One region of the Bradyrhizobium sp. SZCCHNR1051 genome, then DNA from elsewhere that is predicted to be linked to it. Evidence: predicted binding sites of a transcription regulator. Region 1 holds the regulator's gene; each other region holds the start of a gene.
The links. Region 1 encodes LexA, which represses DNA repair genes until DNA is damaged. Its sites were predicted from a motif close to TGTTCNNNNTGTGTTCNG; they were not measured.
Positions count from the first base shown of each region.

Region 2: the regulator LexA is predicted to act here: its motif matches at 7,628-7,645, upstream of QW868_RS07240 (helicase-related protein).
Region 3: the regulator LexA is predicted to act here: its motif matches at 1,619-1,636, upstream of QW868_RS09055 (YifB family Mg chelatase-like AAA ATPase).

Region 1 covers NZ_JAUEYJ010000001.1:316,440-326,988, reverse strand. Annotated here, with positions in the region: gene gltX (glutamate--tRNA ligase) at 1-938, opposite strand, end outside; gene QW868_RS01445 (glutamine--tRNA ligase/YqeY domain fusion protein) at 1,075-2,763, shown strand; gene QW868_RS01440 (hypothetical protein) at 2,785-2,997, opposite strand; gene QW868_RS01435 (ComEC/Rec2 family competence protein) at 3,137-5,428, shown strand; gene QW868_RS01430 (hypothetical protein) at 5,383-5,601, opposite strand; gene QW868_RS01425 (hypothetical protein) at 5,825-6,265, opposite strand; gene lexA (transcriptional repressor LexA) at 6,525-7,223, opposite strand; gene glp (gephyrin-like molybdotransferase Glp) at 7,430-8,641, opposite strand; gene QW868_RS01410 (alpha/beta hydrolase) at 8,773-9,582, opposite strand; gene QW868_RS01405 (LysR family transcriptional regulator) at 9,591-10,544, opposite strand.
Region 2 covers NZ_JAUEYJ010000005.1:57,461-68,009, reverse strand. Annotated here, with positions in the region: gene QW868_RS07290 (ABC transporter permease) at 1-77, shown strand, start outside; gene QW868_RS07285 (ABC transporter ATP-binding protein) at 82-1,692, shown strand; gene QW868_RS07280 (hypothetical protein) at 1,942-2,130, shown strand; gene rpsU (30S ribosomal protein S21) at 2,186-2,509, opposite strand; gene QW868_RS07270 (cold-shock protein) at 2,966-3,172, shown strand; gene QW868_RS07265 (transcriptional regulator) at 3,300-3,536, shown strand; gene QW868_RS07260 (hypothetical protein) at 3,599-3,943, shown strand; gene QW868_RS07255 (DUF2235 domain-containing protein) at 4,004-5,266, opposite strand; gene rpmB (50S ribosomal protein L28) at 5,608-5,916, opposite strand; gene QW868_RS07245 (DUF3108 domain-containing protein) at 6,557-7,336, shown strand; gene QW868_RS07240 (helicase-related protein) at 7,786-10,549, shown strand, end outside.
Region 3 covers NZ_JAUEYJ010000006.1:127,154-137,702, forward strand. Annotated here, with positions in the region: gene QW868_RS09045 (outer membrane lipoprotein carrier protein LolA) at 1-365, shown strand, start outside; gene QW868_RS09050 (DUF2336 domain-containing protein) at 385-1,455, opposite strand; gene QW868_RS09055 (YifB family Mg chelatase-like AAA ATPase) at 1,684-3,222, shown strand; gene QW868_RS09060 (hypothetical protein) at 3,321-3,800, opposite strand; gene QW868_RS09065 (hypothetical protein) at 4,260-4,607, opposite strand; gene QW868_RS09070 (hypothetical protein) at 5,011-5,238, shown strand; gene QW868_RS09075 (PAS domain-containing hybrid sensor histidine kinase/response regulator) at 5,366-7,603, shown strand; gene coaA (type I pantothenate kinase) at 7,652-8,608, opposite strand; gene QW868_RS09085 (phosphoribosyl-ATP diphosphatase) at 8,642-8,965, opposite strand; gene hisF (imidazole glycerol phosphate synthase subunit HisF) at 9,044-9,820, opposite strand; gene hisA (1-(5-phosphoribosyl)-5-[(5-phosphoribosylamino)methylideneamino]imidazole-4-carboxamide isomerase) at 9,832-10,549, opposite strand, start outside.

The DNA of each region.
Region 1 (10,549 bases):
TAGTGGCCGTTGAGGTTTTCGAGCTTGGCGAAGTCGAACCGCGCCGCCGAGCGGCCGATCGCCGGCAGGTCGAACGCCTTGATCATCTCCTCGGTCGAGAAGATCTCCTGGTCGCCATGGCTCCAGCCGAGCCGCACCAGGTAATTGCGCAGTGCCGACGGCAAATATCCCATCGCACGGTAGGCGTCGACGCCGAGCGCGCCGTGGCGCTTCGACAGCTTCGAGCCGTCCGGCCCGTGAATCAGCGGGATGTGCGACATCGACGGCACCGTCCAGCCGAGCGCATCGTAGATCTGCTTCTGGCGCGCGGCGTTGATCAGATGGTCGTCGCCGCGGATGACGTGGGTGACGCCCATGTCGTGGTCGTCGACGACCACCGCCAGCATGTAGGTCGGATTGCCATCGCCTCGCAGCAGCACGAGGTCGTCGAGGTTCTCGTTCTGCCAGACCACGCGGCCCTGGACCTGATCCTCGATCACGGTCTCGCCGGTCAGCGGCGCGCGCAGCCGGATCGTCGGCTTGACGCCGTCGGGCGCCTCCTTGGGATCGCGGTCGCGCCACATGCCGTCGTAGAGCCGGGTGCGGCCTTCCGCGCGCGCCTTCTCGCGCATCGCGGCCAGCTCCTCGGCGGTGGCATAGCAGCGATACGCCATGCCGCTGGCGAGCAGTTGCTCGGCGACCTCGCGATGGCGCGCGGCGCGGCTATATTGGTAGATGACCTCGCCGTCCCAATCGAGCTCGAGCCATTTCAGGCCGTCCAGGATGGCGTCGATGGCCGCGGTGGTCGAGCGCTCACGGTCGGTGTCCTCGATCCGCAGCAGCATCTTGCCGCCGCGGCCCCGCGCATACAGCCAGTTGAACAGGGCCGTCCGGGCGCCTCCGATGTGGAGAAAGCCGGTCGGGGAGGGGGCAAAGCGCGTGACGATCGGGGAGGTCATGGGCGGCAGCACGAAATCCAGGCAGGGGCTATGAAGGGCGGGGGGTGTATAGCAGGCCTATCGCATAACTAAAGCCTTCCTTGGGGGAAGCGGATTTGGCAGATAGGCTGCCAAATTCCGGAGCAGGATATTCTTGATGACCACGACGACAGACACGGCGACGACGGCAGAGGCAGGGCGCGACTTCATCCGCGACATCGTCCAGGCCGATCTCGACAGCGGCAGGCACAAGACGATCGTCACCCGGTTCCCGCCGGAGCCGAACGGCTACCTGCATATCGGCCATGCCAAGTCGATCGGTCTCAACTTCGGCATTGCCCAGGAGTTCGGCGGCCGCTGCAATCTGCGCTTCGATGACACCAATCCGACCAAGGAAGAGCAGGAATATATCGATTCCATCCAGGCCGACGTGCGCTGGCTCGGCTATGACTGGGGCGACAACCTGTTCTTCGCTTCGGATTATTTCGAGCGGCTCTACGATTGGGCGGAAGGGCTGATCAAGGCCGGGCTCGCCTATGTCGACGACCAGTCGCAGGAGGAGATCCGCCTGTCGCGCGGCACGCTCACCGAGCCCGGCAAGAACAGCCCGTTCCGCGACCGCACGGTCGAGGAGAATCTCGACCTGTTCCGGCGCATGAAGGCCGGCGAATTCCCGAACGGCGCGCGCGTGCTGCGCGCCAAGATCGACATGGCCGCCGGCAACATCAACCTGCGCGACCCCGTGCTGTACCGGATCATGCACGCCCATCACCCGCGCACCGGCGACGCCTGGAAGATCTATCCGAGCTACGACTACGCCCACGGGCAGTCGGACGCGATCGAGGGCGTGACGCACTCGATCTGCACGCTCGAGTTCGAGGACCACCGGCCGCTCTACGATTGGTTCCTGGACAAGCTGCCGGTGCCGTCGCATCCGCACCAGTACGAGTTCGCGCGGCTCAACCTGACCTACACGCTGCTGTCGAAGCGCGTGCTGACGCGGCTGGTGCAGGACGGCCATGTCTCAGGCTGGAACGATCCACGCATGCCGACCATCGCCGGCCTGAAGCGGCGCGGCGTGCCGCCGGCTGCGGTGCGCGAGTTCATCAAGCGCATCGGCATCGCCAAGGCCAACAGCATCGTCGACGTCGGCATGCTCGAATTCTGCATTCGTGAGGAGCTGAACCGCACGGCGCTGCGTCGGATGGCCGTGCTGCGGCCGCTGAAGGTGGTGATCGAGAATTATCCGGAAGGCCAGGTCGAGGAGCTCGAGGCGATCAACCACCCCGACGATCCCGCAGCCGGCACGCGCAGGATCGCCTTCGGCCGCGAGCTCTATATCGAGCAGGACGACTTCATGGAGAACCCGCCGAAGAAGTTCTTCCGGCTGTCGCCGGGCAACGAGGTGCGGCTGCGCTACGCCTATTTCATCAAGTGCCGCGACGTCATCAAGAACGACGCCGGCGAGATCGTCGAGTTGCGCTGTACCTATGATCCGGCGACCAAGGGCGGCAACGCGCCGGATGGACGCAAGGTCAAGGCGACGATGCACTGGCTGCCCGCTGCGCAGTCGCTGACCGCCGAGATCCGCCTCTACAACCAGCTGTTCGCCAATCCGAGCCCCAATGCGGCCGACTTCACCGCCGATCTCAATCCCAACTCGCTCGAGGTCCTGACCGACGCGCTCATCGAGCCGGCGATCGCCGAGAGCAATTCGGACGCACCGATGCAGTTCGAGCGCCAGGGCTACTTCGTCCGCGATACGGATTCGACGCCCGACAAGCTCGTGTTCAACCGCACCATCGGCCTGCGCGACACCTTTGCGAAGGAGGTCGCGAAGGGATGAGATGGGGATCGCAGCCGCAGCTCAATTGATCGCTGCGAGGCCGGCCTCGGTCAGCGTTGGTACGCCATCGCTGACCTCGACCAAGCCGCGCTCCGCGAGGAGCGAGAGATCATCGTCGGCGACGGGGGAGAGCGTGAGCCGGTGGGCCTTGATGTCCCGCAACGTCCAGCGCAGGTGGATCGCCGTGTCGAGCGCGAGGTCGGCAAAGGGATCGTCATTGTCATGGTGGTCCATACCCGCATAAGCCCGTGCGGTGCCGAAAGTTCCAATGACGTTCCCGGCACCGGGATTGGATTCTCGTTCCGTTCCGCTAGTCGGATTCCCCGTGGTTTCGCTAGCCTCCATGCCCGTGAAGTAACGGGTGGTGTGGGCAATGGCGGAGCCGGTCAGGCCGCCGGGAGGGCGTCGCGGGATCGCGGGCGCGATGGCCGATGTCTGGCCGCCGCGCGGCGCGCTGGCCGGCGGCTGGCCCGCGATCGGGGCCGGCGCGTCGTCGGCATTCGCCGCCCGCCTGAAGAGCTGGGCGGTCGAGGAGGCCGGGGCGGGCCGGCTGCTGCCCTGGGTGCCGGTGGCGTTCGGGGCCGGCATCGCGCTGTACTTCACCGCCGATCACGAGCCGGTGCTCTGGATCGCCGCCACCACCGCGGCGCTGCTCTGCATCGTCGCCATCATGATGCGGCGGCATCGGATGTTTCCGGTTGCCGTGATGCTCGCAGCTGCAGCGTGCGGCTTTGCCGCGGCGACCATCAAGACCGCGCGTGTCGCACATCCGGTGCTGGCGCGGCCGCTGTACTCCGTGGCGCTGTCCGGCTTCGTCGAGGCGCGCGACGTCCGCGAGCGCAGCGATCGGATCGTGCTGCGGGTGACGTCGATGGAGAGCCCGCGCAACGCCGTCACCATCGCGCGTGTCAGGCTCGCGGTGCGTAAGGGCACGGCGCCCGAGGTCGGCAGCTTCGTGCAGCTCAAGGCGCGGCTGCTGCCGCCGATGGCCCCGGTGCGGCCGGGATCCTACGACTTCGCGCGCGACATGTTCTTCCAGGGCATCGGCGCCTCCGGCTTCGTGATGGGCGCGATCACGACGGCGACGCCGCCGCAGGCCGCCGGCTTCGGCCTGGGCTATGCGGCGGCCATGCAGGGTCTGCGCGATGCGATCGACGCACGCATCCGTGCCCGCCTGACGGGCGATGAGCGCGCCATCGCCACCGCGCTGCTGACCGGCCGGCGCGACGCCATCACGCCCGATGTCAACGATGCGATGTTCGTCTCCGGCCTCGGCCACGTGCTGTCGATCTCAGGCTATCACATGGCCGTCGTCGCCGGCGTCGTGTTCTTCGCCGTGCGCGCGCTGCTTGCGCTGATCCCCGGCCTCACTATCAGCCATCCGATCAAGAAATGGGCGGCCGCGGCGGCGCTGGTCGCGGCGGCGTTCTACCTGCTGCTGTCGGGCGCGGAGGTCGCGACGCAGAGATCGTTCTTCATGACGGCCGTGGTGCTGATCGCGGTCATGGTCGATCGCCGCGCCGTCACCTTCCGCACGCTCGCGGTCGCGGCGATGATCGTGCTGATCGCGGCACCCGAAGCGCTGGTGCATCCGAGCTTCCAGATGTCGTTCGCGGCGACGCTCGGCCTGGTCGCGCTGGTGCAGTTCGGCCTGCCCAAACTGTTTGCGACGCCGGACAGCTCCACGACGCAGCGCATCGCGCTGTGGGGCGGCCGCGAGCTCGCGATGCTGCTGCTGGCCTCGCTGATCGCGGGGCTTGCGACCACGCCCTATGCCGCGTTCCACTTCCATCGCGTCACGCCCTATGGCGTGCTCGCCAATCTCGCGGCGATGCCGGTGGTTTCGGTGCTGGTGATGCCCGCCGGACTGCTCGGCCTGCTGGCGGCGCCGTTCGGGCTCGACGGTCCCTGGTGGACGCTGATGGGCCTCGGCATCGACTGGATGATCGCGGTGACGCGCTGGGTGGCGGCGCTGCCCGGCGCGGTCGGGCGCATCCCGGGCTTCGGCATCGGACCGCTGATCCTGGCCAGCCTCGGCGTCATCCTGATCGGCCTGCTGCGCACACCGCTGCGTTGGTCGGGCGCCGTCGGGCTCGTGGTGGCCACCGCGTGGGCCGCCACGACGCCGCTGCCCGACGTCCTGATCGCCGGCGACGGGCGCGCGGTGGCGGTGCGCGGCCGTGACGGACGCCTGCATGTGATGCGCACCGGCAAGGACGTGTTCGCCACCAAGGAGTGGCTCGCGGCCGACGCCGATGCCCGGCTGCCGGCGGATTCATCGCTCGCCGATGGCGTCTCCTGCGACGAGGCGGGCTGCGTGGTCGCGATGGCCGACGGCCGATTCGCCGCCTTGACCCTGCGCGCCGAGGCGCTCGACGATGATTGCGCCCGTGCCGCGCTGATCGTCACCGCGCGCGCCGCGCCGTCATCCTGCGCGGCGGCCGTCATCGATCGCCAGCGCCTGCAGCAGCAGGGCGCCTTGATGCTGGTGCAGCGGGGCACCGGCTTCTCCGTCACGCCGGTGCGCGCTGGCGGCACCGACCGCCCGTGGTGGCCGGCGCCCGCCGAGGCCGGCGAGTTCGACACGACGCTGACGCCGCGTGCGCCGGTGTCGCGGCTTCAGGACGCGACGCCGCCGGAGACGGAGCAGGGCGAGCAGGATTGAGCGCCGGACAGCTCGAACGTGCTGAGATGATACAACGTGCTGAGATGATACTCGGTGTCGTCGGGTCCATCGAACAGCGAGGGACCTTCGACCAGCGTGAACGCAGCGCCCGGATATCGTTGCCAGACGGCGACGTCATCAACCGTGACCGTTAGCCATCCGAACGGAAGCATGTAGCGGCCGGGCTCGGTGATCCGGTCGGCCTTGTTCCAATCGATCTTGTTGACCGCGGCGGCAAGCTCCCCCGGCACACAATGCCGGCCGAGGGATGTCGTTCCTATTCGATGCGATGCCGGAGCGTGAGGTTCGCCCGAAAGGACCTTGCGCTTGCAGAAACCAAATCTCCCCCGGCCGAAAGCTCGCTCATGACCGAGAGAAATGCGGACGCGCAGGCGCTCAGGTGATGCTGATGCGGCGAATCGGTGTGGCCTGCGAAGCCGGAACGTCCTCCGCCATGCCCGGGCGGCGCTCGGCCGGCTGCTTGCTGACCGGCAATTGTAGCACGGTGACGCGCTGGCCCTCGCAGAGCTGGGTCACCAGCACGTGGCGGCCGTCGGCGAATTCGATCGCGTCGTGATGGCGATCGGGGATGTGCGTCTCGATGCTGTTGAACTTCGCGACGCGCTCGCGGATCGTCCGGGTCCAGAGCCAGCGGCTGTCGTAGCGGACGTCCTCGACAAATGCCAACTCGGTGCCGGGCAGCATGCAGACGGCGACGGTCGGCTCGCTCTCGAGGGCGAAGCCGCGGGTGGCGGTGCCGCGAAACGTCGTCGAGATCAACGTCTCGCCGACCTTGGCGGGACGGGACGCAACCGCATGGAGGCTGTAGTCACACATCGGATCGCTCCTCGTTGAGAGATAGCCGACCCACGCTCCCCCCGGACAGGCGCAGGCCTCTATCAGAGTGGACATCGATGGTGATGTTAGCGCGCGCTTCACGGCAATTCTGCGCTGATCTGCACCGCGTGCGCCCGCGGGCGATCACAAGCGTTTGAGCATGCCGCGCTGCACATCCTGAGGTGCATTCGCGCGTGACCAATTTCGATCGGCGGCGAAGCGCGTGCGCCCGTCGCCGATCGACCGATCGCGTCCGCGATCAGTACTTGCGATACAGCCCGACCAGCTTGCCTTGGATCTTCACCCGGTTCGGCGGCAGGATGCGCACCTCGTAGGCGGTGTTGGCCGGCTCCAGCGCGATCGATGCGCCGCGGCGGCGGAAGCGCTTCAACGTCGCTTCCTCATCGTCGATCAGCGCTACCACGATGTCGCCGGTGTCGGCGGTCTCGTTGCGCTGGATCAGCGCCATGTCGCCGTCGAGGATGCCGGCATCGACCATGGAGTCGCCGCGCACCTCGAGCGCATAGTGATCGCCGTTGCCGAGCATGTCGGCGGGCACGCTGATGGTGTGGCTGCGCGTCTGTAGCGCCTCGATCGGGGTACCGGCGGCGATGCGGCCCATCACCGGCACCGCGACGGGGCGCTCGCCATCGTCCAGCGCGGGAGTGCTGGTGCGCACCTTGCCGAGATTGCCCTCGATCACCGATGGGGTGAAGCCGCGGCGGTTGTTGGCGGCCTGTGACAGCTCGGGCAGCTTGATCACCTCGATCGCGCGGGCGCGGTTGGGCAGCCGGCGGATGAAGCCGCGCTCCTCGAGCGCCGTGATCAGGCGATGAATGCCGGACTTCGAGCGCAGATCGAGCGCATCCTTCATCTCGTCGAAGGACGGCGGCACGCCGGCTTCCTTGAGCCGCTCGTTGATGAACCGCAGAAGTTCGTACTGTTTGCGCGTCAGCATCTCGACCTGGTCCCCAGTTTGTTGTCGTCCGAGTCCAGGAGCTGCGCCTTGAGCACAAACCGGCTGAGAGCGCCTTGGAGTCGGACCATCATCGCGTCGCCCGCAACATACTAAAAACAAATCATGAACGGACACTATATGTTCGATGTGTGTTCCGCAATCCTTAAATTGTAGTGAACGGACCGGGCTTTGCCGGGGGAAACGGCCTAGCTCGGCAGGCGCAGGATCTCGCACGGGCTGCCGGCGGCGGCCTTCGGCGCAAACGCCCGCCGGATCACCAGCGCCTGCGAGAGCGCGAGATTGCCGAGCAGCGACGAATCCTGCTGCGTCACCGGCGTTGCGATCAGCGTGCCGTCGGCGCGCTCCTCGAGCTGCGCCCGCAGATAGTCCTCGCGCGAATCGTTGGCCCCGAGCTCGCGGCCGAGCAGGGCGGTCTCGCGTGGCATGCGAGCTTCGTCGCGGCCGAGCAGCCGCCGAATCAGCGGCACCAGGAACAGGATGGCGCAGACATAGGACGACACCGGATTGCCGGGCAGTCCGATCACCCTCATGTCACCGAGCCGTCCGTGCATCATCGGCTTGCCCGGCCGCATCGCGATCTTCCAGAACGCCATCTCGACGCCCTCGGCTTCGAGCGCCTGCTTGACGAGGTCGTGATCGCCGACCGAGGCGCCGCCGGTCGTGATCAGGATGTCGGCCTTGGCCTCGCGCGCCCGCCGGATCCCGGCGACCGTGGCCTCCATCGTATCCGCGGCGATGCCGAGATCGATCGGTGTCGCGCCCTCGCTGCGCACCAGCGCCCGCAGGGCGTAGCCGTTGGAATAGACGATCTGGCCCGGGCCGGGCGTCGAGCCCGGCATCACCAGCTCGTCGCCGGTGGCGAGCAGCGCCACCTTCGGCCGGCACCGCACCGGCAGTGCCGGATGATTCATGCTGGCCGCCAGCGACAGGTCGCGGTCGCTGAGCCGGCGGCCCGCCTTCAGCAGCACCATGCCCTGGTGGAAGTCGACGCCCGCGGGCCGAATGTGCCGGCCCTTGATCGCGGCCTCGGTGATGACGACGTGGCCATCTTCGGCGATCGTGTCCTCCTGGATCACCACCGCGTCGGCGCCCTCAGGGACAACGCCACCAGTGAAGATGCGCGCCGCCTCGCCGGGTCCGACCACGCGATCGAACGGCCGCCCCGCCGCGACCTCGCCGATCACCCTCAGCCGCACCTTGGCCTGGGCTGCGTCCGCCGCGCGCACGGCGTAGCCGTCCATCGCCGACATCGCCTCGGGCGGCTGCGTCCGCAGCGCCGCGAGGTCGCGGGCCAGGATGCGGTGATGGGCCTCGTCCAGCGTCACCAGCTCCTCGGCCAGCGGCTCGGCGCCGGCGAGCACGGCGGACAACGCATCAGACACCGGCATCAGGGCCATGAGAGTTCCTTCGGACGGAGACGGCAGATCGAATGAATCGCCTTCTAACCGAACGCGCACGGCTCGGCCAAGGGCTCAGGCCGCTTCCTGCCTTCTGATCGTCTGATGTGGGCCGCGTCCGGGCCGCTGCCTCACGATCGCGCGAGAAAGTCTGCAATCAACCGCGTGACCTCCTGCGGACGTTCCAGGCTCGGCAGGTGCGCCGTTCCGGCCAGCTCATGTCCTGACCCGTTCGGCATTGTTGCGGCGAGCAGCCTGCTTCGCTGCTGGATGTGAGGAAAGTCCAAGTCCCCCCAGATGACGAGCGATGGCGCGACGATCTCCGCGAGGCGCGGGAAGGCTGGTGCCATATCGAGAGTCGCGCCGGTTGGCGGCGCGCGGAGTGCGGCGGCGTTCTTCTTCAGGAACGTCTCGCGTGGCTCGCCGGAGATGCGTCCCTCGCGCTGCAAGGGACCGTCGACCCACAGATGCGCCTTGATAGCGCTGACCCGATCCCAATCCTGTGCGGCCTCGGCAGCGGCCAACGACGCCGTTAGCGCCTTGATCTCCGGTGGATAGACCGGCTCCGGCGCGCCGCTGATCGAAGGTGCGATCAGCACCAGCGATGCCATACGTGACGGATGGCGAAGCGCGAAGTCGAGCGCGATGCGGCCTCCTTGCGAGCAGGCAATCAGCGTCGCCGGCCGCCCCGGCGCGAACGCGTCGACGACGGCGAGCAGGTCCTCGACCGGAGAATGAGCTTCCTCATAGGCGACCGTCTCACCAAATCCGCGCCGGTCATAGGCGATCGCCATATGCGTTGCCGCGACGCCCTCGATCTGCGCGCGCCACATGGAGCGGTCGAACACTGCGGCGTGCAGGAAGACGACAGGGTCTCCCTGGCCGGCAACCTCGGCGGCGAGCCGCGCGCGGCCGGAGCAGACGTGATGCAGAGAGTTCATTTTGAATGCTATCCCGCAGCCGCACGACAGGCTGCTCGCTCGGTCGTGTGCAGGATGTCCGCCACCATGTTCCGCAGCCAGACCGATGCTGCATCACGATCGAGCTGCAGCGGCCAGACCATCGAGACGGCCGGCAGCCGCAGCTTCAACGGCGCGGGACAGAGCGTCAGCCCAAATCGCGGCCCGTAGAGCTTTGCCATCCTGGTCGGTATCGTCGTGATCACCGGTGATGCGGCGACCGTCGCCAGCACGCTGAGGAATTCCGAGGAGGCTGAGACCACGTTGAGCTCGGTCCCGATCTCATCCAGCGCCGCCTCCAGACAGCCCTGCAGGCTGTTGGTCAGCGTCACCAGCGCGTGCGGAAGCGACAGATAGTCGGCGAGGCTGATCGGCGTTTTCATCGCGATGCGCTTTGGATTGTAGACGCAGCTCAGCGCCTGCTCGAACAGGAGCTGGGATCTGTGCCGCTGTGCGACGGCGTCGAAGCAGCCGACCGCGACATCCAAGGCTCCGTCGTCGAGCAGGCGATGCACCTCGTTACGTTCGGTCGGCCGGCTGAGAAGCCGCACGCCGGGCGCCGTTCGACGGAGCACCGCGGTGAGCTCGGGGATCAGCAGCAGCTCGACCTCACTTGAAAATCCCAGGCGGATGGTGCGCTGCTCGGTCGCCGGGTCGAACTCCGGTGCGGCATGCAGCGCTGCCTGCATCTGCCCCAGCGCCGCCCGAACCGGCCCGGCGAGCACCGCAGCCTTTGGCGTCGGCTGCATGACGGCGCCGACGCGGACGAACAGCTCGTCCTGCAGCAGCACGCGAAGCGTCGACAGCGTATGGCTCATCGCAGGCTGACCCACCTTGAGGCGTGCGGCCGCGCGCGTCACGCTGCGCTCCTGCATGAGCGCGTCGAACGCGACCAGCAGATTGAGGTCGAAGGAGCGAAGATCGAAGTGATCGATGGACTGCATGAGCT
Region 2 (10,549 bases), on a different contig from region 1:
CGGTGCTCGGCCTCAATCTGATCGGCGAGGGGCTGAACGATGCGCTCAACCCGCGCCTGTCGCGCGAGGGCAGGTGAGAAGATGGCCGATCCCGTCGTTGCCATCAGGAACCTCCGCATCTCGTTGCCGACGGGCGCAGAGCGCGCCCATGCGGTCGACGGCGTCTCGTTCGATCTCACCGCCGGCAAAATCGTCTGCGTGGTCGGCGAATCCGGCTCGGGCAAGTCGATGTGCGCGCATGCGCTGCTCGGCCTGCTGCCGGATACTGTCAGAGTCGAAAGCGGCGAGATCCGCTTCGAGGGACGCGACCTGCTTGCCGTCGATGCCGAAGGCTGGCGCGATCTGCGCGGCCGCCGCATCGCCATGGTGTTCCAGGAGCCGATGACCGCGCTCAATCCGCTGATGCGGATCGGCGAGCAACTGATGGAGGTGTTCGAGGCGCATGATCTGCTGAGCCCCCGGGAGCGCCGCGCCAAGGTGCTGGAGCTGGCGCGTGAGGTCGGGCTGCCAGATCCGGAGCGGATCATCCGCGCCTATCCTCATCAGCTCTCCGGCGGCCAGCGCCAGCGGGCGATGATCGCGATGGCACTCGCGCTCGAGCCGGCCGTGCTCGTCGCGGACGAGCCGACCACCGCGCTCGACGTCACGACCCAGGCGCAGATCCTCAAGCTGATCCGCAACCTGCAGGCCAGCCACGACATGGCGGTGATGTTCATTACCCATGATTTCGGCGTCGTCGCCGATATCGCCGACCAGGTCGTGGTGCTGCGCCATGGCAAGGTGGTGGAGGAGGGCACGGACGACGCCGTGCTCGGTCATCCGCAGCATGACTACACCAAGGCGCTGCTCGCGGCCGTGCCGTCGTTCGATCCGCCGCCACGGCAATCACGCGAGGATGCGCCTCGGGCGGTGGAGGTGATCGGCCTCGACAAGACATATGTGACGCTGACCGGCTGGTTCCGTCCGAAGCGCGAGACGCGCGCGGCGCATGCGGTCAATTTCGCAATCCACCAGGGCGAGACGCTCGGACTCGTCGGCGAGTCCGGCTCGGGGAAGTCATCCGTTGCGCGTCTGGTGATGCGGCTGATCGAGGCCGATCGCGGCACGGTGCGGATCGGCGATGTCGATCTCACGGCGCTGGACGGCCGCGCATTGCGCGCGCAGCGTCATCGCATCCAGATGATCTTCCAGGATCCGTTCGCCTCGCTCAACCCGCGCCGCAAGGTCGGCCGCATCATCGCCGACGGCATGGTCGCCCGCGGCACCGCGCTCGACGCAGCGCTGAAACGCGCGCAGGAACTGCTCGGCATGGTCGGGCTCGACGCCGGCGCCATCGGCCGCTACCCGCACGAATTCTCCGGCGGCCAGCGTCAGCGCATCGGCATTGCGCGCGCGCTCGCTCTCGATCCGGAGATCATCGTCGCGGATGAAGCGGTGTCGGCGCTCGACGTGTCCGTCCAGGCGCAGGTGCTGCGGCTGCTGGAAGATTTGAAGGCGCGCCTTGGTCTGTCGATGCTGTTCATCACGCATGACCTGCGGGTGGCCGCGCAGATCTGCGATCGGATCGCCGTCATGCAGAAGGGCGAGATCGTCGAGCTGAAGCCGACCGCGGCGCTGTTCGCCAATCCCGAACACGCCTATACGCGCGAGCTGCTCGCTGCCGTGCCCGGCCGCAGGCACGGGATGGCGTGATTGTGCGTAAGCCGTCGGCCGGTCGGAACGATGGAGCGCCGGGTCGGGTTCAATTCCTTGCAACATCTTCGGCGTATTTGGATTATAATAGCAAGGGCCCCGATGAGGCCGCAGGGTGGTCGTCCAAGCCGGTCCGCGCCAAGACAGCGGGCTCCGCCTACCCGAGGCCGTCATTGAACCGTGCCCATGCTATGCCAGTCTCGACAGGATGTCGCAGCGGCGTTCACCATTCCAACGAGGACTGTCATCATGTCGGAGCGCAAGCCAACGGCCGCCGTGCGCGAGGCTCACAAGGCCTTCAAGCCGGCCGAGCCGCCGAGGAGCGACTATGAAAAGGCTCAGACCGCGTTCGATCAGAACCGCGAGCGACTGAAGGCCGAGCGCCTGGCGCGCGAAGCGGCCGACAACGCCGGTAAACAACCGAAAAAGCTGGCGTGAACGCCAGCCTCTTTCCGTCGGGTCCGTCGTTTTCGGCGGACATGCCGTCGTTCGCTCAGCTGCGCGGCGTTGCAGAGGTGAGTGAATCCCGCGGCCGATCACGATCGGGGCGCGTCGAGGTCGTGGAGGGCAGCACGCCCGGCCGCGACGCAGGTACCTTCTTGACCGGCGCAGGCAGCAAGCCTTCGCGGATGGCCAGCTTGCGCGCGACTTTGCGTTGGCGCCTGATCGCATCGGATTTCTCGCGCGTCTTGCGTTCCGATGGCTTCTCGTAGGATCTGCGGCGCTTCATCTCGCGGAATACGCCTTCGCGCTGCATCTTCCGCTTCAGGATGCGCAACGCCTTCTCGACGTCGTTGTCACGAACAAGAACCTGCAAAAGTGTCCTCCTTGTCTTCATCTCTATCGATGAAATTAGGTTGGCGAAGCCGATCAGCGCTGCGGCGGGGGAGCGGCGCGCTCAGCAGAGCGGCGTCAATGAAACGTGTTGCTCACAATGTGATGAGCACAATACGTGCGAGACACGATGATCCCCTTCGTCGGAAGGCGGGAGCACGAGTGTCTCTCAGCCATCGATGGCCAGGCCGTTACCGATGGTCCAGTGAAGATAAGGGCAATTTGCTGATATTGCCAGCGTGAGCCGACTCACGGTTCCGGCTCTCGGCAAACTATATTTGCCCCGTGGCCTTGTATTCCCCCAGAAAATCTCTACCTTGAGGTAGTTCGATTAGCCGCTGTGCCTTTCTGAATGTGCCTGTGGGCTATTTCCAAAAGTCATCGCTCAGTTGAATGAGGATCGCGTGATGGTCGCGCGATTAATGATTTGGAGATAGACATGCAGGGTACCGTAAAGTGGTTCAACGGCCAGAAGGGCTTTGGTTTCATTCAGCCGGAGGATGGCGGGAACGACGTGTTCGTTCACATCAGCGCGGTTGAACGCGCTGGTCTCGCTGGCTTGGCTGAAGGCCAGAAAGTCAGTTTTGAGGTCAAGACGGACAAGATGCGCGGTAAAACCAGCGCAGAAAATCTCGCGCTGGTCTGATCGTACTGATCTGACGTCTTGGGCCATTTCACGGATGTACTGAAATGGCTGGTTTGCCCGCTCGATCCTGTATTGAGCGGGCTTTCTGCGTCTCGACGGTAACCCGCATCTCCGGAAGGATCAGTCGATGGCCACCAAGAAGATGTCAGAACGCTCCCCCGAAAGCATTGCGCGGTCAGAGCGCCAGCGCGTCGCCACCGAGGACGGGGCGAAGGCGCGCGCCGAATGGGATCAGCGCGCGACGGCGGTCCGCAAGAACATGGAGCGGCTACGCGTGTTGCGGCTCGCCAAGGAAGCGGAAGCTGCGCAAGCGGGTTCTGATGCGGCGCCTGCGCCGAAGCGGCGGAAGAAGGTCGCTCGCTAGGGCCGCTTCATCTCGCCTTCCGACGTCGGTTGCCCGGTGGAACTATCGGAACTTCAGATCCGTTGCTGGTGCTCGAACAGACGGGCGATCCATGCCTGATCATTACGCCTCAACCGCGTCCCGCGTACAGACCCGACCTTCGTACCGAGGAGGCTGACGTGGCCAAGTCGACAGCTACAGACGTTCGCATTGCAAAGGACGAGACGCAGCGTGGAGGCCAGACGATCGCATTTGCGCTTGCAATCGGCGCTACGCGGCAGGTCTGTCATCTCGAGACCTGCTTCGGCACACGCAATCAGGCGTTCGCTTATCTGCAGCGAAACCGCACGGCGTTCGAGCAGATGGCGCGCGAGCAGTTCGCCCGTGGCGAGGTGACCGACGGCGTCATCCATCTGCGCATGATCTGAGGCGATCCGCCACGCGCGAGCCTCCGAAGACGCTGCTCGACCCGCAACGCGCTGTTGCTGCTACTCCGCCTTCTGTTTGACCGGAAGCGGTACGCGCTCATAGGACGCGGGCAGATTGACGGGCCGGTAGTCCTGCGATTCCGCGATCCGCATCAGCACGCTCTCGTGGATGAACGCGCCCTCGGGAATGAAGCGCGGCTCGCAATTCGGAATGTAGAATCCGAAACGCGCCTTGCGCTCCGGCCACTCCTTGTACGTCGCGCTCTTCGGCAGCCATTCGAGCAGCCGCCAGGCCGGCCTCATCGAATCGTGCAGGGGGCCCTGGATGCTCGGCGCCACATAGGAGAACGGGCTGTTCTTGCGCTGCACGCCCCAGGCGAGCTGGTTCACCGTGCGCGGATTGACCGCCAGCCCCGCCTCAACCGCCTCGTCGATCATCCACAGCAGCGGATACTTCGAGACCGCCGACTGCGCCTCGGGATAACCGCCGCCGACGTCGCAATGTACGCCGGCGAACCACACCTGCTTGGCGTCCTGCGGTCCCGCATGCGCCTTGTTGAAGCGGTTCGGCGTGAAGGTCTGTGGCATGTTCCACGGCTTCAGCCGGAACATGCAGCGCCGTTCGTCGATCGCAGCGGCCTGCCGGAAAATCTTCACGCTCGGGTTCTCGATCGAGAAGGCGAGTTCCTCAAGGCTGGGGAGGGCGAGGAACCGGTCGGTGCGCGGCACGATGACGCTGGCCACCGTGTCCCACACGCCGACGAAATGGATCGTTGGCCAGCGTGTCGAGGTGATGCGCGCGAATTGCGCGGCCTGATCGTCGCGGCTCTCGGGAATCGGCCCTTCGTCCTCGGTGCTCTCGACCTCGGTGGTGATGCCGCGTCCGGCCTTCGGATTGTCGGAGGAGTACTTCTTGTAGGCGATCACGCCCGAGCCGGCGAGATTGATCTGATCGGGCGAGATCAGCCCGACCTTGTGGATCAGTCCGGCAAGCACGCGCACGGTGTAGGCGCCGCGTGAGAAGCCGAACAGGAAGATGCGGTCGCCTTGCTGGTAATGCGTGGCGAGGAAGCAGTAGGCCCTGATGATGTTGTCGTCGAGGCCGTACCCGGTGGCGAGCCCCAGCACCATGTTGAAATTGGCCCTGAAGCGATGCCAGCTGTCCGGCTGTGTCAGGGTGCCGACGCCGGGATCGTAGAACACGGCCTGGAGCGGCGTCGTCTTGTCGGTCTTGCGCAGGCAGCGATAGAGCTTGAGCACGTTCGAGATGTTTTCGCTGATCTCGTTGCCGGTGCCGTCGCAGCAGATGACAATATTCTTCATGACAAAGGAATGTCCGCGATAATGCTACCGCAACGAGTGTAGAGCATCGGGCTGGTGTTGGGGAGGTCGGTTCCTATGGCACTTCGTCTGGGTCGCTGTTGCGCGCCGCGCGACGGACATAGCGAAGTGATCGAATGGCGCCGCCGTACGAACGGATGGTCACTCGACGTGTCCGGTCGCCCCGCGCCGGCTGCCGTGTCCAGAGTTGTCGGCTGGTCACGGCATCCGCAAGCAAAACGGCCGGATCTCTCGATCCGGCCGTTTCGATATCTCGCTTCGCTCGAAGCCCCGCCTGTGACGCGTCCGGCTTCTGCATCAATCGTGGATTTCGGCTTGCTCTCTCAGCTCGCCTTGGCGACCGGGGCAGCGTCCGCCGCTTTCTTCTCGATGGCGCGCTTCAGCTCCAGCGCGCGCGGCGACAGCGCCGCAGCGTTAGCCTTGAGCAAATAGGCGTCGAGGCCGCCATTGTGGTCGACGCTCTTGAGCGCGTTGGTCGAGACGCGCAGGCGCACGTTGCGGCCGAGTACATCCGAGATGAAGGTCACGTTGCACAGGTTCGGCAGGAAGCGCCGCTTGGTCTTGATGTTGGAGTGGCTGACCTTGTGGCCAACCTGGGGGCCCTTGGCCGTCAGTTCACAGCGCCGCGACATGGCAGTAAATCCTCTCTCATCCCCGCACCCTTCGTCCGCCTGTGTCGGCGGGCCGCGGGGGTCCAAAACTCGTCCAGCTCGTCTCTGGGAGATGCGGTCCTATAGGGGGGATGCGGCTTTTCGTCAAGGTTTTGAGGGATGGGGCCGGTGGCCCCTTAGCCACGCGCCGAATCGCAGGGCTGCCTCGCTTCACGGCGGCGGTATTTGCGCCCGCGGCACGGCGTCCGGCCATAGGCGTCCGCATGGCCGTTTTTCTCCGAAAGACGTCGTACAATCAACATCATAGCCGATCGCCGGAGACCACATAAAGGGCGCATTCGGGCGTGATGAGTGGACGTTCGCGCGATGGCGCGTCAAACCGGCCTGTCGAGCCCGGCGGATTGCAGGGGCTCACGGGGAGTTGGGCCGCCCGATGCGGCTTCGCCGGAAGCGGAGCCGGACGTAAAGCGCTGGACAATCGGCCAGGATGTGACCGGTTCGCGTTGTTCAGGAGCGTTTTTGGCGTAAGTAACAGCAGTGGCGCGGCACAGGGGCCGGGGCCCGACAAGCGGATCGGCAGGACCATTTCGACGTGACCAACAGCACGGCCTTCTTCCGTTTCCGGCGCCTGGCGGTGGCCGGCTCCATCGCGGCGCTCCTGCTGCTGGCCCCCCACGGCGCCTGGGCACAGGCCCGGCTGGACGCCCAATATGAGGCTTCGCTGGCTGGCATCCCCGTCGGCAAGGGCACCTGGGCGGTCGAGATCGGGGATGATCAGTACGGCGCCGCAGCTCAGGGCGGCACCGCGGGCCTGCTCAAGAGCTTCTCCCAAGGATCGGGCACCGGGTCGGTGCAGGGGCGCGTCGTCAACGGCGCCCTGGTCGGGCAGAGCTACCAGGCCTCGACCACCACGGGAAAGAAGTCCGAGCAGATCCGCATCAATCTGCAGAACGGCACCGTGAAGGATTTCGCAATCGAGCCGACGCCGCCGGTCGATCCCGACCGCATTCCGGTAACGGATGCCCACAAGCGCGGCGTGCTCGATCCGATGACGGCCTCGCTGGTGCGGGTGCCGGGCAATGGCGAGCTGCTGTCGCCGGACTCGTGCCGCGGCGCTGCGCCCGTGTTCGACGGCCGCATGCGCTACGAGCTCAAGCTCGACTACAAGCGCATGGAGAACGTCAAGGCGGACAAAGGCTATCGTGGTCCGGCGCTGGTCTGCGCGGTCTACTTCACGCCGGTTGCGGGCTACATCCCGGACCGGCCGGTGATCAAATATCTCGCCCAGGCCCGCAACATGGAGATCTTCTTCGTGCCGCTCGCGGGCACGCGCATCCTGGTGCCGTTCCGGGTCGTGATTCCGACCTCTTTCGGCAAGGCGATGCTCGAGGCGACCTCCTTCATCACCCAGGCTTCGCCGCACGTCGCGAAAACGCAGTAGCGCGCGGCGGAATCCTCGTTGTCCGGCCGGCGCCGTCATTGCGAGGCCGTCCGGAAAGCCAGCATGTGTGATCCGGCGCGCGGCCTGAACGACGGCTCGCGTGAATCCGTTTGACTCTTCGCCGATTCTGATTCGACTCGGGTCTGCTCGAAAACAGCGCCAGTTCCCTCGCGAAAGCGTTGCTTGTCGAGACTGTGAAAACTTGATCTAGTGCTGCCTTGATCGCGCGGCGCGAGATGTTGCGGTGAACGAAGCCGGAAAGGCGCTGGAGTCAGCGATTCGGGCGTGATTCGTTCTCAAGGCGTTCCGAAGCTTAAGCTGCGTCCCTATATGCGTAGCAATGTGACACAGGTGTGAGGATCGCAGCCTCTCAGAACGACGATAATTCCAGCATCCATCGCGCCTGACCCGCGCGCCTGCAACGCCGGCCTCGAGACCCAATTTAACGAATGGCTTTTTCGTCTTCTTCGGCAGCCTCGCCTTTCGAGCGCGCGTCCGACCGTGCTCCCGGAAGCGGCGTCACCGCCGTGCTCGGCCCCACCAACACCGGCAAGACGCATCTGGCGATCGAGCGCATGCTCGCGCATTCCTCCGGCATCATCGGACTGCCGCTGCGGCTGCTCGCGCGCGAGGTCTACAACAAGATCGCCGATCGCGTCGGCAGCGAGGCCGTTGCGCTGATCACCGGCGAGGAGAAGATCAAGCCGAAGAACCCGCGCTACTGGGTGTCGACCGTCGAGGCGATGCCCAGGGATCTCGACGTGTCGTTCCTCGCCGTCGACGAGATCCAGATCGCCGCCGATCTCGAGCGCGGCCACGTCTTCACCGACCGCATCCTCAACCGGCGGGGCCGCGACGAGACGCTGCTGCTCGGGGCTGCGACGATGCGCCCCATCATCGAGCGGCTGCTGCCGGGCGTATCGACCGTGACGCGGCCGCGGCTGTCGCAGCTCGAATTCGCCGGCGACCGCAAGATCACGCGACAGCCGCGCCGGACTGCCATCGTGGCCTTCTCGGCCGACGAGGTCTACGCCATCGCCGAGCTGATCCGCCGTCAGCATGGCGGCGCCGCTGTGGTCCTGGGATCGCTGTCGCCGCGAACCCGCAACGCGCAGGTGGCGATGTTCCAGAACGGCGACGTCGACTATCTCGTCGCCACCGACGCGATCGGCATGGGGCTCAACCTCGATGTCGACCACGTCGCCTTCGCGTCCGACCGCAAGTATGACGGCTATCAGTTCCGCCGGCTCACGCCGTCGGAGTTTGCCCAGATCGCGGGCCGTGCCGGACGGGCGACGCGCAACGGCACGTTCGGCACCACCGGGCGTTGTGCGCCGTTCGAGCCCGAGCTGGTCAATGCGCTCCAGAACCACACCTTCGATACCGTGAAGGTGCTGCAATGGCGGAACTCCAGGCTTGATTTCGCGTCCTTGAGCGCGCTTCAGGTCTCATTGGCGATCGCGCCGGGGCATGAGGCGCTGACGCGCGCGCCGATCGCGGAGGATCTGCGCGTGCTCGATCATGCCGCGCGCGACGCCGAGGTGCGCGACATGGCGCATGGCGCGGCCGCGGTCGAGCGTCTCTGGGAAACCTGCCAGATCCCCGATTATCGCAGGCTGTCGCCGGCCGCCCATGCGGAGCTGGTGACCACCGTGTTTGGCTTCCTGATGCAGAAGGGGCGTATTCCGGACGCCTGGTACGCCGCACAGGTCGATCAGGCCGACCGCGTCGATGGCGACATCGACACGCTGTCGGGGCGGATTGCACAGATTCGTACCTGGACCTTCGTGGCCAACCGGCCAGACTGGCTGCGCGACCCTGATTATTGGCAGGGGATTACCCGCGAGCTCGAAAATAAATTGTCAGACGCCCTTCATGAACGGCTCACGGAGCGTTTCGTTGATCGTCGTACCAGTGTATTGATGCGGCGCCTGCGGGAGAACAGTGTTTTGAATACGGAAATCGGCAAGACCGGCGAAGTGATCGTTGAAGGGCACGCGATCGGCCGTCTGGATGGATTCACCTTCGCGCCCGACGCCGCCGAAGCCGGCTCGGAGGCCAAGGCCTTGCAGGCTGCTGCCCAGAAGGCGCTGGCCGGCGAGATCGAGGCGCGCGCCGAGAAGCTGTCCAGCGCGCCCGACGAGCACATCGTGCTCACCGCCGACGGCACGGTGCGCTGGACCGGCGACGCGGTCGCGAAGCTGGTCGCGGCCGACGACGCTCTGCATCCGCGCCTGCGCATCATCGCCGACGAGCGGCTGACGGGTGCTGCGCGCGACAAGGTGCAGGCGCGGCTCGATCTCTGGCTGAAGACGCATATCGAGAAGCTGCTCGGCCCGCTGTTCGAATTGTCCAAGGCCGAGGACATCACCGGTATCGGCCGCGGCATCGCGTTCCAACTGGTGGAGGCGCTCGGCGTCATCGAGCGCGCCAAGATCGCGGCCGAGATGAAGGATCTCGACCAGCCGTCGCGCGCCACGTTGCGCAAATATGGCGTGCGCTTCGGCGCCTATCACATCTACGTCCCGGCGCTGCTCAAGCCGGCGGCGCGCGCGCTCGCTGCGCTGCTGTGGGCCGAGAAGCAGGGCAATGTCGACATGTCCGCGCTGACCGGCGCGCAGCATCTGGCGAGCTCGGGCCGGACCTCGTTCCCGGTCGACAAGGCGCTGCCGCGCGATGCCTATCGCGTGCTCGGCTACAAGCAGGCGGGCGAGCGCGCGGTGCGCGTCGACATCCTGGAGCGGCTGGCCGACCTGATTCGTCCCGCCCTGGCCTGGCGCGACAATGCACCGGGCGAAAAGCCCGCCGGCGCCTTCGACGGCCGCGGCTTCGTAGTGACGCAGGCGATGACCTCGCTCACCGGTTCGGCCGGCGAGGACTTCGCCTCGATCCTGCGCGCGCTTGGCTATCGCATGGAGAAGCGTCCGCCCCTGCCGCCCAAGCCGGCTGAGAAGCCCGTCGAGGCTGCTGCTGCCGAGGCCGCTGCTGTGGAGACCGCCCCGGCTGAGCCGGCAGAAGCGCAGGCCGTGCCGGGCGAGGACCTCGCGCTTGTCGCCGGCGAGCCGGCCGACGAGCAGGTTCCCACCGTCGCGGAGGCCGCCGTCGCTCCGGTGACCGAGCAGGCCGTCGCCGTGCCCGCGGCGGTCGGCGAGGAACAGGCGGAAACCGCGTCGGTGTCGGCCCTGGCATCGCTGCCGACCGTCGATTTCGTCA
Region 3 (10,549 bases), on a different contig from region 1:
GCTCCTCGCTGGTGGTGCGCGACCGCAAGCTCGCGACCCAGGACGTCTATCCGCTGTCGCAGACGCCGCTGCGCTATCTGCTGTCGGACCGCATCGACCTGCTCAAGGACACCAACGTGATCGCGGTCGCGGCCGACGACCTCTACGTCACGATCACGATCGAGGAGAAGCAGGCGCTGATCGGCACCAGCCGGCTGATGCTGATGCTCGGCGTCAAGGACGGCCAGCTCAAGCAGTGGACCGTGACCGATCCGCAGGGCTACGACACCACCATCGCCGTCTACAATCTCGATACGACCAAGAAGCTCGATCCGGCGATGTTCAAGATCGACTTCACGGCCTATCCGAGCACGCCGCCGGGCTGACGCCGCCTCTCGCGCTCGCTCAGCGCGATTCGAGCCCGCGCACCTTCCATTGCGCTTCGGACAGTGCAAGCTTCTCGAAGCGCTTGCGCGCCTCCTCGAGGTCATCGGCCGGAAGCGCGTCGCAGCCGGGCCGGCCGCGCAGGATCATCGACGTCGTCGCCCAGCTCAGCCGCGCCGCCTTGCAGGCCAGCAGCAGATCCGTGAGACGATCCTCCTCCAGCAGCGCTTCGATCGTCTCGATGGTGACGACGCAGAGCAGCGCCAGCGCTGCGATCACGGCAGGGAAATCGCCGGTGGCGCAGAAGCGGTTGACGGCGGAGTCGCCGAGCTTGCCGGTGCGGCTGAGGGCGGCAACCTCGGCCTTGACCTGCTGATAATCCCAGATCGCGCGCATTGCCGCGCCGGGCGAGCGGGTCGGCGTCGCCTGCAGGGTGGCGCGGGTCGCCGGCGGTGCGGCCTTGATGAAGCGGGCGCGGGCGCCCTCGCTCGCCGCGGCGACGAAGGCCCGCGACAGCTTGGCCGGCAGATCTGTGCGCAGCGCGAGCTTTTCGGCGAGATCCTCGTCGCGCTCGGCGATCTTGAACAGGCTGCGATAGCCATCCTCGGACAGCCGGGCGGAGAGGTTCTGTGCCAGCGCCATACGCACCGCCGGAAAGCCGCGTGCGATCAGCTGCGTCGTGAGGCTGTCGCTAATGCCCCTGCGGCTGGCGAGCGCGACGAGATGCGCCGGGCTGCCGGTGCGGATGAACTCGGCGAGGTCGCGCTCGGTCAGCACCGCCGCCTTGGCCAGCATCGGTCCGGCGACGCGCAATTCGGGGTGAACGGCGAGCAGCCGCGCGGTGGCGTAAGGCGCACGCTCCACGCTGGCGAGCGCCATGCTCAGCTCGGCCAGCAGCTCGGTCGCGACCTGCGGCATCAGCCGGGCGAACATCTGATCGTAGAGATCGAGCTGCTCGGCCGACGCCGGCCGCGGACCGGCCAGGAACAGGCTGGTGGTCCGGCGCAGCATGTCGGTGGCGAGCTCGGACACCGTCCGCGCATCACCGGCGGGCGTCTTGGCGGTCGGAGCTGCCGCAGGCGCTGGAGGCATCGCACGTCCCTCGTTGGGCGCCTCTCGGCTGTGACAGAGGCGCGGGTCGATCATCAATTGAGGAAGAATGCGAAGGCCGGACTAAAGGGGCGTTAAGCCCGGCGGACGGAGCTGAACCCCACGCGGCTGTCGTTAATGGATTGCGGCAGAGCGCGGCAACAAATGTTCCCGTATTGTTCTTGCGAACAAGGCCGGCATCCGCTAGCCTCCTTGCCCGGGAGGGGCATCATGGTCCAGCGCGTTTCCACCGTCGCCTTCGAGGGGATCGAGGCCCGCGCGGTCGACGTGCAGGTCCAGGTCGCGCCCGGCCTGCCGGCCTTCGCGATCGTCGGCCTGCCGGACAAGGCGGTGTCGGAAGCGCGCGAGCGGGTGCGCTCGGCGCTGATCGCCTCGGGCCTGGCGCTGCCGGCGCGGCGCATCACCGTGAACCTCGCGCCGGCCGACGTGCCCAAGGAAGGCAGCCATTACGACCTGCCGATCGCGCTGGGGCTGATGGCCGCGATCGGCGCCATTCCGCCGGATGCCCTCGGCGGCTTCACCGTGCTGGGCGAGCTCGGCCTCGACGGCTCGATCGCGCCAGTCGCCGGCGTGCTGCCCGCGGCCATCGGCGCCAATGCGCGCGAGGAAGGATTGATCTGCCCGGCCGCCTGCGGCGCCGAGGCGGCGTGGGCGAGCCCGGACTTGCAGATCATCGCGGCGAGCTCGCTGATCCAGATCGCCAACCATTTCAAGGGCACGCAGGTGCTGTCGCGGCCGCAGCCGAAGATCCAGGAGGCACCCGCAAGCCTGCTCGACCTGCGCGACATCAAGGGCCAGGAGAGCGGCAAGCGCGCGCTCGAGATCGCCGCTGCCGGCGGGCATCATCTGCTGATGATCGGCTCGCCCGGCGCCGGCAAGTCGATGCTGGCGGCGCGGCTGCCGTCGATCCTGCCGCCGCTGTCGCCGGCAGAACTCTTGGAAGTTTCGATGATCGCCTCGGTGGCCGGCGAGATCGAGGGTGGCGCGCTGACGTCGCGCCGGCCGTTCCGCAGCCCGCATCATTCCGCCAGCATGGCGGCGCTAACCGGCGGCGGCCTGCGCGCCCGCCCCGGCGAGATCTCGCTGGCGCATCAGGGCGTGCTGTTCCTCGACGAGCTGCCGGAGTTCGATCCGCGCGTGCTCGATTCGCTGCGCCAGCCGCTGGAGAATGGCGAGGTCTCGATCTCGCGCGCCAACCACCGCGTCACCTACCCTGCCCGCTTCATGCTGGTCGCCGCGCTGAATCCGTGCCGTTGCGGCAACGCCTTCGAGCCCGGCTATGCCTGCAAGCGCGGCCGCATCGACCGCTGCACCGCCGACTACCAGATGCGCATCTCCGGCCCGTTGATGGACCGCATCGACCTGCGCATCGAGGTGCCCGCGGTGACCGCCGCCGACCTGATCCTGCCGCCTTCCAAGGAAGGCTCGGCCGAGGTCGCGGCCCGCGTCGCGGCCGCGCGCGACCTGCAGCGCGCCCGCTACGCCAAAGCCGGCCTGCCGCACATCCGGACCAACGCCGAGGCGCCGGCCGCCGTGCTCGACGAGATCGCCAGGCTCGATGCGCCCGGCCAGAAGCTGCTGCGCGAGGCCGCCGAGACGATGCGGCTGTCCGCCCGCGGCTATCACCGCGTGCTGCGCGTGGCGCGGACGCTCGCCGATCTCGACCACGCCGAGACCATCGGCCGGCTGCATCTGGCCGAGGCGCTGTCGTATCGTGCGCTGGCGGAGGACAATCGCCATGCGGCTTGAGTCTATTTCAGCAGGAGACTACGCCGTCTTGCGCGGACCCGTTCCTAGATCGAGTTTTCTAAAGAGTGCGACCCGACAGTCACCGCCGGTCTTTCAGTTTAGGGCCGGATTATTAGTGGTGGTAGTGGATTCAGCGGCGGAAGAAGCGGAGGACGCCCGTCGTAACGCCTACGCATATACAATCTGACATACCCGTATCCGGGGCCAACGAGAGTATCTGGGCTAGGATGCTCGGCGTCGACGCCTTGCGCCATCTTGCTCGTCCACCGCCCATTCGGCAGCTGACGGGCCGCATGAGTAACGAGACCATTCAAGACATAGATGGCAATCTTTTCGTGTCCAGCTTCAAGGGTTCCGTCGGAGCAAACGACGAATCCAGCACTCTCAAAAAACGCCTGGAATGCCGCAGGCGTTTCTTCGCGGGGCAAATGGATCGGCCATCCCATCTGTCCGCGATCATCGGGCCAGATAGCTTGTTGTTCGTAGGTCACAGCCCAAGCGATGCAATTGTAATTCGGCGTCGCATCACTCTTCGGAAAAAATGTGATCCCCTCAGCGACGTTCGGAAAAGGATTCATGTCCCTGTCAAATGCGTCCTGTCTGCTGCCCCCAACGCAACCAACTTGCGGTCATCTGTGGAACGAAACCTCGCTCATGAGGTGGAACGGGGTCGACTCCGCAAAGATCATGTAGAAGCGGAAACCAATGAAGATGGACAGAGCCATTCTGCATTCGTTCAAGTACGAAGGAAACCGATCGGTCGCCTAAACTCTTTAGGTCTGCAAACGCAGGATGAGCCGTAATTGCTGAAATGGAGGACTGCCACCGAGTGTCGGCCAACCACTCGGAAACCTTTGAGTCAAAGAATGCGCGTGCACTGTCTTCTACAGCATGGTCTAGCAGACCTTTATTGTAGGGACGGTGTGTACCAACGCTCCTAGTTAGGAGATCGCTATCGTACCGTTTGGAGACCACGCCCGGAACCGAATTCAGATCGGTAGTAGAAGGAGATGCTTGAAATCCAATGAGAGGAGGTCTCATGGCTGAGTCCCCTTCGCTTGAGCATATTGGTCGAGTTCTTTGATTTGTTGAGTGAGCCAATCTCGAAGATCAACGGCGGCTTGCTTAGTCATTATTACATCAAAATCGATTTCCCGAACGATGCCAACCTTGCCGTCGGTAGACACAGGCGGTGATAATTGCCCCTCGGGCGAAACGTTGTGAGTCTGAACCTGAGGGATCGCTGCTCTCTCGTTATAGAATGCACAGTGAATAAAGCCCCGAGGAGTAATTCCGCCAATAACTCCGTCGGAATGCACTACCCGGAACTGGGTACCTTTGATGTAAAAGAAGCTCACCGTGTCAGGTACCTCGGCAGGTGCCATAGCCACTCTTTCCTTCTGGGAAACCACCGGAAATCCAAGCGTACCGAATCAATTGACAGAGGACCATACCCCAGCCAGCCCACGTTGCCAGCCAGCCGTTAATGAATATGGCATATTGAAGGCTCCTATCGAGAATGAATGGTTCGACTCCGCCAGAGCGGGAACAATTCGGACTGAGTTCAAATGGGAGATATTGTACCCGGTCCGGCCGCGCCTGCGGCGCCTTTCCCACGGCGAACAGTGCCGAAACTTCGTACGCCTTCCGAACTGGCGCAACGAAGTTCCTGGTGCACTCCGCGACGTGACTCCCGCTAGTTCAACACTCTGGTAACGACTTCTCTTTACGCTCCGACAACCATAGGGCCCGCGTTCCGTCATCAGGCCTTCCGCGTCGGTGCGTATCATGTTGCGTTTCAAGGTCCTCGTCTCGGCCGTGCCGCTGATCGCGGCCGCGGTCATCGCCAGACTCGAATTGGCGCCCTCCCCGCAGCCCTGCATTGCCGTCGGTGCCGACAGCGTCTCGCTCGGCTCCGCGCCCTTTCACGCCGATCTCCATGTCGACTTCACCGATGATCCCGCGCGCGCAACCACGCCTCATCACCGACCGATCCGGTTCTGTGAGCCGGGCTAACGCCCGGTTCACCATCTCTGCACGGCAGAATCGCGCGTGCACGACCTTTCAAAGTCTCAGCAATACCGACTCCGCATGGTGCGGGCCGGCCATGACATTGGGATCGAAATCGTCGGGGGTGATCGAGATGGGACCGATTTTTCACGTCAGGCTACGCCTGCGCCGGTTCATGCGCCGTCACCGCACCATCTTCGCGATCCTGCGCTCGCTGATGATCTTCTCCGCTGGCTTCGGCGGCGCGTACGGCTTCATCAAGGCCAGCATCTCCGACAACTCCGGCTATAACCCACACACGTTCGCGATCGGAGCCAGCTTCCTGTTCGCGCTCGCCTGCGTCGGCCTGGCCACGCTCAGCATGCGGCTGCGCTTCGTCGCCAAGAAGATGCACAAGATTGCGCTCCACAACGAGGTGCTGGCGGACCGGAACTGGGAGCTGCAGGAAGCCGAGCAGCGCGCCCGCAATCTGTTCGAGCAGCAGGGCGACCTCATCGTCATGCGCGCGCGCGACGGCACCATCATCTTCGTCAACGACGCCTATTGCCGGATGGCGGGCCTCGACCGCGACAACCTGCTCGGCAGCGCGTTCACCTTCGAGCTGATCGAGCAGGGCGACAGCGCGCTGGAGCCGAACGGCACGCGCGTCCACGACCAGCGCATCGAGAGCGCGATCGGGCCGCGCTGGATCGCGTGGCGCGAGGCACTGGTGCGTTCCGACGCCGGCCAGCCCGCCGTGCTGCAATGTGTCGGCCGCGACGTCACCGACCGCACCGAGACCGAGCGCGCGCTGGCGGAGGCGCGCGACCAGGCCAATGCCGCGAACCGCGCCAAGTCGCGGTTCCTGGCAATGGCGAGCCACGAGATCCGCACGCCGCTGAACGGCATCCTCGGCATGAGCGGGCTGCTGCTCGAGACGCAGCTGACGCCGGAGCAGACCACCTACGCCAAGGCGGTTCGCACCTCGGGTGAAGCCTTGATGTCGCTGATCGACGAGCTGCTCGACTATTCCAAGATCGAGGCCGGCAAGCTGGCGCTGGAGGCGCAGCCATTCTCGCTGGCGACGCTGATCGAGGAGGTCACCGAGCTGCTGGCGCCGCGGGCGCAGGCCAAGCAATTGGAGATCGCGGCCTATCTCGACGAGCGGCTGCCGACCTGGGTGACCGGCGACGCCGCGCGGCTGCGCCAGGTGCTGCTCAACCTCGCCGGCAACGCCATCAAGTTCACGGCTTCGGGCGGCGTCGCGCTGATCGCCGAGCCCGGGATCTGGCCGAACGAGATCAGCTTCCAGGTGCGCGATACCGGCATCGGCATCGCAGCCGACGCCCAGGAGCGCATCTTCCGCGAATTCGAGCAGGCCGATGACAGCGTGGCGCGCAGCTTCGGCGGCACCGGACTTGGCCTGGCGATCTCCGACCGGATCGTCAAGCGCATGGGCGGCCGCATCGCGCTGCAGAGCCAGCTCGGCGCTGGCTCCACCTTCGAGGTGTCGGTGCCGCTGCCGCCGGCGCTGGAGCGCGGCGAGCAGAACAGTTTCCGTGGCCCCGACCTCGCGGGACAGTCGATCATGCTGGTCGCGCCGGCCGGGCTGCAGGCCGAGCTGATCGAACGGCGCCTGCAGAACTGGGGCGCGCAGACCTGCCTGGTCGCCGAGGCCGAGGTGGCGGAAGCCCTGCTGCCCGAACGCGCCTGGCACGCCGTGCTGGTCGACGACGCCATCGGCAGCGACGCGTCGCTCCGTCTGGGCGGGGCCGCGCAACATCACACGACACGGCTGATCGTGCTGGTCACGCCGGCGAGCCGCCACGAGCTGACACCAGCGGCGCCGTTCAACGGCTATCTGGTCAAGCCGCTGCGGGCCGCCTCGCTCGCCGCGCGCGTGAGCTTTGACACCGATGGAACGGTCCCGGCGCTCGCTGACGATCCGATCCCGATCGCGCCGCCGATTGCGGTTCAGGCCGGCGGGAGCCTGTCCATCCTCGTCGCCGAGGACAACGACATCAACGCGCTGCTGATGCGCTCGCTGCTGACCAAGCTCGGCCACCACGCCGACATCGCCGTGCATGGCGAAGCCGCGCTGGACTCCTGGCTCGCGGCGCGCTCGGCCGGCGCGCCCTATGATCTGATCCTGATGGATGTGCAGATGCCTAAGCTCGACGGCATTGCCGCCGCCAAGCGCATCCGCGCCATCGAGGCCAGCGAGCCGGGCCGGCGCACGCCGATCCTGGCGCTCACGGCCAATGCCCTGGTCGAGGACCGCTACGCCTGCTTCGAGGCCGGCATGGATGGCTTCCTGGTCAAGCCGATCGATCGCGACAAGCTGGACGAGGCGCTGGCGAATCTGGCGGCGGCGCGACAGGTGGCGGCGTAAGTAATTAGTTGGAGCGGATCAGTTCAGCGCTACGCTCGCGGGCCACGCTCACAACCGCCTGAGCGCCACCGTCTCGACCTCGTGGTCCGCGCCCTTCTTCAGGATCAGCGTCGCGCGCGGCCTTGTCGGCAGGATGTTGTCCTCGAGATTGGCCAGGTTGGTGCGCTCCCAGATGGCGATCGCAGTGGCGATGGCCTCCTCGTCCGACAGCAGCGCGTAGCGGTTAAAGTAGGACCGGGGATCATGGAACGCCGTGTCGCGCAGCGACAGGAAGCGCTTGACGTACCATTTGCGCAGGATCGCCTCATCGGCATCGATATAAACCGAGAAGTCGAAGAAGTCGGAGACGACCGGCACGGCCTTGCCGTCGCGCGGCAGCGGCCCGGTCTGCAGCACGTTGACGCCTTCGACGATGAGGATGTCCGGCTGGTCGATCTCGACCCACTGATGGGGGACGATGTCGTAGGTAAGATGCGAGTAGACCGGCGCGCGCACCTGATGCCGGCCGGCCTTGATGTCGGAGAGGAAACCCAGCAGCCGCGGCAGGTCGTAGCTTTCCGGAAAGCCCTTCTTCTGCATCAGGCCCTGCCGCTCCAGGACCGCGTTCGGATAGAGGAAACCGTCGGTGGTGATGAGATCGACCTTCGGCCGCGGCGACCAGCGCGCCAGCAAGGCCTGCAGCACGCGCGCGGTGGTGGACTTGCCGACCGACACCGAGCCGGCAACGCCGATGATGTAGGGCATCTTGCGGTCGCGGATGCCGAGGAACTGGCGCTGCGCGTAGTACAGCCGCTGCGCCGCGTCGACATACATCGACAGCAGTCGCGACAACGGCAGATAGATGTCCTCGACCTCCTTGAGATCGAGGCGATCGTGCATCGACCGCAGCTTGGAGAACTCGCCGGGCTCCAAGGTCATCGGCGTGTCGTTGCGCAGCTCGGCCCATTGCTCGCGGGTGAAGACGCGGTACGGATTATATTGTTGTTCGGTGGTGCGCATATCCATGACGCTGCCCTTCGTTTCCCCGGCCGACGCGCCCTACTCCGTCTTGCGCGACGCCTTTTCTTCCAGCCCCGACTGACCGGTGCGCTTGCCGAGCGCCGCCTCGACCTCCTCGAGCCGGACGTCGCGCGACTTCAACAACACCAACAGATGAAACAGCAGATCGGCGCTTTCGGAGATCAGATGCTCGCGGTCGGTGCCAACAGCGGCGATGACCGTCTCGACCGCCTCCTCGCCCATCTTCTTGGCGCATTGCGCCGGGCCCTTGTCGAGCAGCTTGCGCGTATACGACGCCTCGCCGCCCGCCGCGGCGCGCGCGTCGATGATGGCAGCGAGATCGTGAAGCGTGAAACGGGACATCAGCCGGTACTCGGAACGCCTGCCCGAACCACGGCGGCCGGACCAGCGTTCATCTAACATTTTTGCGGCGCAATGTCGTCAGGGATCGAGCCGCATCGGCAGGCCCTGGCGCGCCATGTGCTCCTTGGCCTGCCGGATGGTAAATTCCCCGAAATGGAAGATCGAGGCGGCCAGAACCGCAGTCGCGCGGCCCTCGCGGATGCCGTCGACCAGATGGTCGAGATTGCCGACTCCGCCGGAGGCGATCACCGGCACCGGCACGCTGTCGGCGACCGCCCGGGTCAGCGGCAGGTCAAAACCCTGGCGCGTGCCGTCGCGGTCCATCGACGTCAGCAGGATCTCGCCGGCACCGAGCGCGACCACCTCCTGGGCGTATTCCAGCGCGTCGATGCCGGTCGATTTGCGTCCGCCATGGGTGAAGATCTCCCAGCGGCTGCCGCCGCCCGGCCGCGACACGGACTTGGCGTCGATCGCGACCACGATGCACTGCTCGCCGAACTTCTCGGCCGCCTCCTTGACGAATTCGCGCCTGCTCACCGCGGCCGAATTGATCGAGACCTTGTCGGCGCCGGAGCGCAGCAGGGTCTTGATGTCGTCGATGGTGCGCACGCCGCCGCCAACCGTGACCGGCATGAAGCAGGCCTCCGCCGTGCGCCGGACGACGTCCAGCATGATGCCGCGGTTCTCATGGGTGGCGGTGATGTCGAGGAAGCAGAGCTCGTCGGCGCCGGCGGCGTCATAGGCGATCGCGGCCTCGACCGGATCGCCGGCGTCGCGCAGATTGACGAAGTTGACACCCTTGACGACCCGTCCGTCCTTGACGTCGAGGCAGGGAATGACACGGACCTTGAACATCCTGTTCTCTCCTACGCGCGCGCCGCGCGGATCAGCGCCAGCGCCTCTGCCGGGTCGAGCCGGCCGTCATAGAGCGCGCGGCCAGCGATGGCGCCTTCGAGCTTTTTCGCACGCGGTGTCAGCATCGCCCTGACGTCCTCGATCGAGGCAAGGCCGCCGGAGGCGATCACGGGAATCGAGATGGCATCGCCGAGCGCGATCGTAGCGTCGAGGTTGAGGCCCTTGAGCAGGCCGTCGCGGGCGATGTCGGTGAAGATGATCGCGGCGACGCCGGCGTCCTCGAAGCGTTTGGCGATGTCGAGCGCGGTGACCTCGGACGTCTCCGCCCAGCCTTCGACCGCGACCTTGCCGTCGCGGGCATCGAGGCCGACGGCGACGCGGCCGGGAAAGGCCTTCGCAGCGGTCTTCACCAGCTCGGGATCGCGCACCGCTGCGGTGCCGATGATGACGCGGGTGACGCCTTTGCCGAGCCAGGCCTCGACCGTCTTGAGATCGCGAATGCCGCCGCCGAGCTGCACCGGCATCTTGACGACCTCCAGCATCTTCTCGACGGCCTGCGCATTGACAGGCTTGCCGGCGAAGGCACCGTCGAGGTCGACGACGTGGAGATATTCAAAGCCCTGGTCGGCGAAGCTCTTGGCCTGCGCGGCGGGATCGAGGTTGAACACGGTGGCGCGCGCCATGTCGCCCTGCTCCAGGCGCACGCACTGGCCGTTCTTCAGATCGATG